DNA from 2 places in the Streptomyces sp. TRD_SC_5 genome. Region 1 is predicted to be linked to the other one. Evidence: riboswitches for the same ligand, from Rfam matches in the RefSeq annotation. Region 1 holds a riboswitch; the other holds the start of a gene.

Region 1 (4,376 bases):
TCGGCTTGCCCAGCGTCGGGGACGGGGCGCCGGAGGTGACCTCGCCGATGACCTTGCCGTCCGCCACTACAGGGAAACCCGCGCGCGGGACGCGGCGGCCCTCGGCGATCAGGCCGACCAGCTTGCGCGGCGGCGCGGTCTCGGCGCGCTCGGCGGCGGCTTCGAGGGCGGCGCGGCCGACGAAGTCGCCCTCCTTCTCGAACTTCACGACCCGGCCGAGGCCCGCGTCGAACGGGGTGAGCGAGGTGGTCAGCTCGTGCCCGTACAGCGGCATGCCCGCTTCCAGGCGCAGGGTGTCGCGGCAGGAGAGGCCTGCGGGGACGAGGCCGGCGTCCTTGCCCGCTTCGGTCAGTGCCTGCCACAGCTGCTCGGCGTCGGCCGGGGCGACGAACAGCTCGAAGCCGTCCTCACCGGTGTAGCCGGTACGGGCGATGAGGGCGGGGACGCCGGAGACGGTGCCGGGGAGGCCGGCGTAGTACTTCAGACCGTCCAGGTCGGCGTCCGTGACGGACTTCAGAATCCCGGGGGACTCGGGGCCCTGGACGGCGATCAGGGCGTACGCGTCACGGTCGTCCCGTACGGCGGCGTCGAAGGCGGCGGCGCGCTCGGTGATGGCGTCGAGGACGATCTGGGCGTTGCCGGCGTTGGCGACGACCATGTACTCGGTTTCGGCCAGGCGGTAGACGATCAGGTCGTCGAGGATCCCGCCGTCCTCCTGGCAGATCATCGTGTAGCGGGCGCGCCCGATGCCGACCGTGCCGATGTTGCCGACGAGCGCGTAGTCGAGGGCGTCCACGGCCTGCGCGCCGGTGACCGTGATCTCGCCCATGTGGGAGAGGTCGAAGAGGCCGGCGCGGGTACGTACGGCGTTGTGCTCGTCGCGCTCGCTGGCGTACCGCAGCGGCATGTCCCAGCCCGCGAAGTCGGTCATGGTCGCGCCCAGCGAACGATGCAGCGCGTCGAGTGCGGTGTGACGGGGGACATTGCTCATGTGTGGGGCTCCCAGGGCATGACAGGCGAGGACAATCCTCCCCATCTGTCATCGGAACCTGAGAGGTTCACCGAGAGAGTGACTGTCTCGGCTTGCACCTTGGGTGGAGCCGCGACGAAGCGGCCCGCTTTTCAGATCTGCCTCGCCCGCGCGGTACGGGGCCTGAGAGATTCAAGGGAGGAACTTGCTCCTTCGGCGTCCTGGACACAGAGTGCCTTCGGACTCTCCCGCGCGGATTCAAGCGGCCGGTATGCAGTTGGCGCGCACATCATTGCACGGAAATGGACTTGTGACGCATTACCTTTTCTTTACACTTCTTGGGCAAGGGTGGGGGACACCCGACAGGGGGAAGACGATGACGTTCCAGCAGTCAGGTGTGTACGCGTCGACCACGGGCGCCGCGCACCGTGCGGTGCCCGACCAGCAGGGCGTGGCGGTGCCGGTTCCGGCACCGGTCAGGGCGGCCGCCCGGCGGCCCGCGCCGACCGTGCGCGATCTGCGCGGGCGCGCGGGGCGCAGCCCGCGGTCACTGGCCTTCGCGGCCGGGGACACGGTGGTCGTGTCCGGTCTGCCCGGCAGCGGCAAGAGCACGCTGATCCGGCGTACGGCGAGCACGGCGGCGCACCGTATCGACTCGCAGGACGTGCGTGAGCGCTGGGAGGCGCGGATGCCGCGGCTGCTGCCGTACGGGCTGTACCGGCCGCTGGTGCGCGCGGCGCACTACGGCGGGCTGTGGCGCGCGCTGCGCTCGGGCGACGGCGTCGTGGTGCACGACTGCGGTACGCAGGCCTGGGTGCGGCGCTGGCTGGCGCGCGACGCCCGCCGCCGGGGGGTCGCGCTGCACCTGCTGCTGCTCGACGTGACGGCCGATGTGGCGCGGGCCGGGCAGGAGGAGCGGGGCCGCGGCGTCTCGGGCTATGCCTTCGCCCGGCACCGGCGGGCGGTGGGCCGGTTGGTACGGGACGCGGAGGCGGGCCGGCTGCCGGCGGGGTGCGCGTCGGCGGTGCTGCTGGACCGGGATGCGGCGGGGGCGCTCGGGGTGATCGATTTCTCCGGAGTCTGAGGAGCGGGGCCCGGGCGGAGCCCTCGCGCGGCGGAGCCGCGAAATGGCACAGCGGGCAGAGGCGGGCAGGGGAACGGCTCCGCAGGGACAGCCCGCAGGGTGCCTCCCGCCCCGCGTTAAGGTCGTACCCGTGGACTACCCCGACTTCCCCATACCCGCCCACCCGCACGGCGGCAACGGCTGGCCCGGCAACGAGCTCGAAGAGGTACTCGGCGCCTCGCTCGGCAACCCCGCCGCCGGCGGCCGCATCGTCGAGGTGCTGGGGCGCAGCCAGGTATGGGTGCCGCTGCCGAACGGCGGCGGGCCCGACTCCCCGAACCTCGACCTGCCCACCGTGCAGATCCACGGCGAGGCGTACGTCCCCGTGTACAGCTCCGAGGAGCAGTTGCGCCACTGCGCCGGGCCCCACATGTCCTTCACCGTCGCGCCCGCCCGCGAGTTCGCCCGCGGGCTGCCGCCCCAGCTCGGCATCGCGGTGAACCCGGACGGCGCGGTCGGCGTGCCGCTGCCGCCGCCCGCCGTCGCCGAGCTCTGCCGGGCCGGGCGTACACCGCTGGACGGGCCGGCCAGTGGAGGCAGGGTGCGGCTCTTCGAGCCGGACTGGCAGGAGGAGCCCGTCGACTTCCTCGCCGCCGCCGCCGGGGAGTTCGAGGAGAGCGGTGTGGTGCTGACCGCCCGTCGCGCGCTCGCGAGCATCGAGGGCGGGCCCCCGGCGCTGTTCGTCGGCGTACAGCTGTCCTCCTGGGAGGGCGCCGACCGCAACGCTCCGATGGACGCCCTCGGCCGGGCGCTCGGCCGCGTCCAGGTGCCCTGGGAGGTCAACCTGATTCTGCTGGACGTGGCGGCCCAGGACCCCGTCGCCGGCTGGATGCTGGAAAAGGTGCGGCCCTTCTACACACGCGCCTGACTCGTGCTCTGTGTCAGTGCTGCCGCTTAAGCTGAAGCAACACGGTGGATCGAAGAGGGGCGGGACCCAGGGTGAGCGCGTCAGGCACTGCGGCGGCCGGGCAGGTCGAGCACATGCTGCGCCAGGTGACGCCCGGGCGGTACGACGCGTACGAGGCGCTGCTGCGCGCCCTCGCCGATCCGGCGGGCGGCCAGGTCTGGATGCTGCTCTGGCACGGCCAGGCGGGGTCCCCCGACGCCCAGTACGGAAACATGGACGTCGACGGCCTCGGCTACGCGCCGTGCGTCACCTCCGCCCAGGAGCTCGCCGCGAGCGGCTGGAGCCGGGCGTACGAAGTGGTGTCCGGCCGCGATGTCGCGCGCGCGCTCTTCTCCGACCGCTGGGGCATCTGGCTCAACCCGCACGCCCCCGGCGGCGGCGTCGGCATCCCCTGGCTCGATCTGCGGCGTATCGCGACCGGACTCGACCGGATGCCGGCAGGGCCGCTGCGGCTGTCCGAACCGGCCATCGAGATCCCCCAGTTCTACGCCCTGCTCACGCAGAACGCCCACCGTACGCCCGCGGTCCGCGCGCTGCGCCGTGCCTGGGTGCAGCCGGCGCTCGGGGCGCCCTATCTGGCTGTCGGACTCGATCTCTACGACACGAGCCAGCAGTCCGTCGACGCGGTGCGCGCGATGATGCAGCAGTCGATCGGCGTGGTCCCCGAGGGACTGCCCGTGTCCACCGTCGCGATGTCCGACGAGTACGACCCCGTCTCCATGTGGCTGCGCGCCAACGCCCGCCCGTTCTACGACCGCGAGGCCCACGCGCCCGCCGCCCCGGCCGCCCCCGGCTACGGCTACCCGCCGCAACGCCGCTGAACTGGGCCTGATGTCCGGGACGTCGATGCGTCACGCGGGAATGTCCCCTACCGGCTGGTTTGTTGGGTGTCCGGGTCTCGACTAGGTCTCACCGCTATCCGGACTGTTCTATTGCGGTGGGTGGCGTCTGTAGTGTGCGGCCATCATTACGTCACCACATGGCGAACCAGGGGTGGACCCATGCGAATATTCAAGTCCCGGGCCGTCCGGGCGATCACGACAGCGGTCGCTGTCGGCCTGATCGCCACGGGCTGTTCCAGCGAGCGGAACGAGGGTGGCGACAAGGGGAACGACAAGGACACCTTCGTATTCGCCGGCGCCGGTGACCCCGGTTCCCTCGACCCGGCCCTCGCGAGCGACGGCGAGACCTTCCGGGTCACCCGTCAGGCGTTCGAGGCGCTGCTCGAGCACGAGCCCGGCGGCAGCAAGCTCGTCGGTGGTCTCGCCGAGAAGTGGTCGAGCAACCCGGCCGGTACGGTCTGGACGTTCAACCTGCGGCAGGGCGTGAAGTTCCACGACGGCGAGGCGTTCAACGCCGAAGCGGTCTGCGCGAAC
Region 2 (4,376 bases), 4.3 Mb from region 1:
CACCGGCGGCCAGTACTTGTCCGCGGCCGAGACGCCGGCCGGGAAGACCGCCACCTCACGGCTGTACGCGTGCTCCCACTCGCCGCCCAGCGCGGCCGCCGTGTGCGGCGCGTTGCACAGCGGGTTGTCGTCCGCGGGCCACTCGCCGGACGCGACCTTCTCGATCTCGCCGCGAATAGCGATCATCGTGTCGCAGAACCTGTCGATCTCGGCCAGGTCCTCGCTCTCGGTCGGCTCGATCATCAGCGTTCCGGCCACCGGGAACGACATGGTGGGCGCGTGGAAGCCGTAGTCGATGAGCCGCTTGGCGATGTCGTCCACACTGACGCCCGTCGCCTTCGACAGCGGCCGCAGGTCGACGATGGCCTCGTGCGCCACCAGACCGTTCGGACCGGTGTAGAGCACGGGGTAGTGCGGCTCCAGGCGCTTGGCGATGTAGTTCGCCGCGAGCACGGCGACCTGCGTCGCCCGCTTGAGCCCCTCGCCGCCCATCAGACGGACGTACGCCCACGAGATCGGCAGAATGCCCGCCGAGCCCCACGGAGCGGCCGAGATGGGCCCCACGCCCGTCTCGGGACCGGCCGTCGGCTGGAGCGGGTGGTTCGGCAGGTACGGCGCGAGGTGTGCCCGTACGCCGACCGGGCCGACGCCGGGGCCGCCGCCGCCGTGCGGGATGCAGAACGTCTTGTGCAGGTTCAGGTGGGACACGTCCCCGCCGAACTTGCCGGGCTTGGCCAGCCCGACCAGCGCGTTGAGGTTGGCGCCGTCGACGTACACCTGGCCGCCCGCCTCGTGCACCGTCGCGCAGATGTCGGCGACGTGCTCCTCGAACACCCCGTGGGTGGACGGGTAGGTGATCATCAGCACCGACAGCTCGTCGCGGTACTGCTCGATCTTGGCGTGCAGGTCCTCGACGTCGACCTCGCCGTCCTCGCGGGTCTTGACGACGACGACCTTCATGCCGGCCATCACGGCGCTCGCCGCGTTCGTCCCGTGGGCCGACGACGGAATCAGGCACACGGTGCGCTGGTCGTCACCATTTGCACGGTGGTACGCCCGGACCGCCAGCAGGCCGGCGAGCTCGCCCTGCGAACCGGCGTTGGGCTGGATGGACACCGCGTCGTACCCGGTGACCTCGGCCAGGCGCTCCTCCAGCTCGTGAATGAGCGTCAGGTACCCCTGCGCCTGCTCGACCGGCGCGAAGGGGTGGACCGCCCCGAATTCGGGCCAGGTGACCGGCTCCATCTCGGTGGTCGCGTTCAGCTTCATCGTGCACGAGCCGAGCGGGATCATGCCGCGGTCGAGCGCGTAGTCGCGGTCGGCGAGCTTGCGCAGGTAGCGCAGCATCGCGGTCTCGGAGCGGTGCTGGTGGAAGACGGGGTGCGTAAGCACCTCGTCACTCCGCAGCAGCCCCTCGGGAAGCGCGTCGGCCACCTTCGCGTCGAGCGCCTCGATGTCGGCGTCGACCCCGAAGGCTGCCCAGACCGCGGAGATCTGTGCACGGGCCGTGGTCTCGTCACAGGCGACGGAAACGTGGTCGGCGTCAACCTGGTACAGGTTGACCCCGCCCTCACGGGCAGCGGCGACAGCATCGGCCGCCTTGCCCGGAACGCGCACGGTCAGCGTGTCGAAGTACGTGCCGTGGACGACCTCGACGCCACCGGCGCGCAGCCCCTCCGCGAGCAGCGTCGCGTACCGGTGCGTGCGGAGCGCGATGCCGCGCAGCCCGTCCGGACCGTGGTAGACGGCGTACATGCCGGCCATCACGGCAAGCAGCACCTGCGCCGTACAGATATTGCTGGTGGCCTTCTCCCGGCGGATGTGCTGCTCACGCGTCTGGAGCGCCAGCCGGTACGCCTTGTTGCCGTCCGCGTCGACGGAGACGCCGACGAGCCGCCCGGGCAGGCTGCGCGCGAACTTCTCGCGTACGGCCATGAACCCGGCGTGCGGGCCTCCGAAGCCCATCGGCACACCGAAGCGCTGGGTGGTACCCACAGCGATGTCCGCGCCGAGCTCACCGGGCGAGGTCAGCAGCGTCAGCGCCAGCAGATCCGCGGCGACGGTGACGATGGCCCCGAGCTCGTGCGCCTGCTCGATGACGGCCTTGATGTCCCGCACAGCGCCCGACGCACCCGGGTACTGGAGCAGCACGCCGAAGACACCGCGCTCGGCCACCTCGGCCGGAATGCCGTCGGACAGATCGGCGACGACGACCTCGACACCGGTCGGCTCCGCGCGCGTCTGGATGACGGCCACGGTCTGCGGCAGCGTGTCGGAGTCGATCAGGAAGACGCCGTTCTTGACCTTGCCGACGCGGCGCGCGAGCGACATCGCCTCGGCTGCGGCGGTGCCCTCGTCGAGCAGCGAGGCGCCCGAGGTCGGCAGACCGGTCAGATCGGCGACCATCGTCTGGAAGTTGAGCAGCGCCTCCAGGCGGCCCTGCGAGATCTCCGGCTGGTAGGGCGTGTACGCCGTGTACCAGGCCGGGTTCTCCATGACGTTGCGAAGGATCACCGGCGGCGTGAAGGTGCCGTAGTAACCGAGGCCGATCATCGGGGCGAGCACCCGGTTACGGTCGGCGAGCGTACGCAGCTCGGCCAGCACTTCGGCCTCGGTACGCCCGTCGGGCAGCCCGAGCGCCTCGGCGCTCTTGATGACGTCCGGCACCGCGGCCGCGGTCAGCTCGTCGAGCGAGCCGTAACCGACCTGGGCGAGCATCTTGGCCTGAGCTTCGGCATCGGGCCCGATGTGGCGCTGCTCGAAGGGGATGCCACGCTCAAGCTGTGAGAGCGGAATGCGGTTTGCGGTCATCTGCGGAAGGCCTCCTGGTCTGACGCGACCTGCGAGGGGCACCACGGCACGGGTACCCGGACGGCCTCCCCCTCTGTCATCTCAACCTGAGAGCTTCACCGGAGGACCGTCCGGACGTCGCTGACGTCGAGGGTCGTTCCGGCTTTCACCGTCGGTGAGGAAGGGATCCGCAACAGGTGCTGTGCTCTTCATCAAGCACATGCCCGTCCGACGCCCACCCTGCTTTCCAGAGTGACCTCGTCCGTGCGGTACGGGTGCCTGAGAGATTCCGGGGAGGATTTGCTCCTTCGGCGCCTCCGGCATGTTCACCGGAGACTCTCCCGCACGGGGTCAGCAGCCATTGGCCAGCCTACCAGCGAGGCCCGTCGTGGATCCCTCGAGTGGCCGAGTCCACAGTTGTGCACTTTCGTATGCTTTACGGGATTACGGAGCAGCTGCGATCAGTTGGAGGGACCGTGCAGACCGACATCGATCCGCGCAGCCTGATCGGCCGCAAGGCATTCGACCGCAACGGCACCAAGATCGGAACGGTGGACGAGGTGTACCTCGACGACGCCACCGGTGTGCCCGAATGGGCTGCGGTACGCACCGGCCTCTTCAGCCGGGACGCCTTCGTCCCCCTGGAGCCGAGCAAGGTCGTCGACGACTCCCTCCGCGTGCCGTACGACCGCGCCCTGATCCGGGACGCCCCCGACTTCGGCGTGGGCCGCCATCTCTCCCCCGAGCAGGAACTGCAGCTCTACCACCACTACGGGCTCGACATCTCCTCTCCCGCGCCCGACCGCGACTTCGGGCGGCTGGCCGGCGACGACCCCGCCTGATCCCCGTCCCGATCCGCCGGCGCCCTCACCAGCGGGAGCGGATCCGACGGCGTCAGACCCGGATCGTCCACCTTGAAGGTCCGCACCCTCCCGGGCGGCGAGGTCGGCTCCTCGAACCGCACCGTCACCCGCCCGAGGCCGCTGCCCTGCACCCACCCCGCCCCGTACTCGGTGTGCCGCACGTCCTGCCCGGCCAGCCACCGGCGCTCCGCTGGCGGCTCGGGCACGGGCACCGGCTCGCCACTGCCCGTGGCCGGCTTCCCCGCTTCCTCCGCCCCGTCCGCGTCCTGTGCCTCGGCGCGCTCACCCGCCGCCTGGGCGAAGAGATCTTCCTGTGTGTAGTCCGCGAGGCCGGTGACCCCCACGCCCAGCAGCCGCACCCCACCCGTCGTGTCCACCGACTCCAGCAGCCGCCCCGCGGCCTCCCGCACCACCGCGGGATCGTCCGTCGGTCCGCGCAGCGTCTCGGAGCGCGTCAGGGTCGAGAAGTCGTACCTGCGCACCTTCAGTACGACGGTCCGGCCCGAGCGCCCGGCCGCCCTCAACCGCTGAACGCACCGGTCGGACAGCCGCACCACCTCGTTGCGGACCCGGGTCCTGTCGTGCAGGTCGACCTCGAAGGTGTCCTCGACCGACACCGATTTCGCGTCCCGCTCGGCCACTACGGGCCGGTCGTCGTGCCCGACAGCCATCCAGTACAGCGAGACCCCGTGCGCCTTCCCCAGCAGCCGTACAAGCTCGTCC

What was found. Region 1 has a riboswitch for glycine ahead of gcvT (glycine cleavage system aminomethyltransferase GcvT). Riboswitches for the same ligand answer to the same signal wherever they lie in the genome.
Region 2: another riboswitch for glycine. It lies ahead of gcvP (aminomethyl-transferring glycine dehydrogenase); the one in region 1 lies ahead of gcvT (glycine cleavage system aminomethyltransferase GcvT).

What each region holds. Positions count from the first base shown of each region.
Region 1 covers NZ_JBWZZS010000001.1:5,199,678-5,204,053, forward strand. The annotation lists gene gcvT (glycine cleavage system aminomethyltransferase GcvT) at 1-991, opposite strand, end outside; glycine riboswitch at 1,027-1,132, opposite strand; glycine riboswitch at 1,133-1,231, opposite strand; gene AC1P0E_RS23995 (AAA family ATPase) at 1,347-2,054, shown strand; gene AC1P0E_RS24000 (enhanced serine sensitivity protein SseB) at 2,185-2,961, shown strand; gene AC1P0E_RS24005 (enhanced serine sensitivity protein SseB C-terminal domain-containing protein) at 3,033-3,821, shown strand; gene AC1P0E_RS24010 (ABC transporter substrate-binding protein) at 4,002-4,376, shown strand, end outside.
Region 2 covers NZ_JBWZZS010000001.1:870,080-874,455, forward strand. The annotation lists gene gcvP (aminomethyl-transferring glycine dehydrogenase) at 1-2,811, opposite strand, end outside; glycine riboswitch at 3,048-3,144, opposite strand; gene AC1P0E_RS04115 (PRC-barrel domain-containing protein) at 3,267-3,632, shown strand; gene AC1P0E_RS04120 (DNA polymerase IV) at 3,560-4,376, opposite strand, start outside.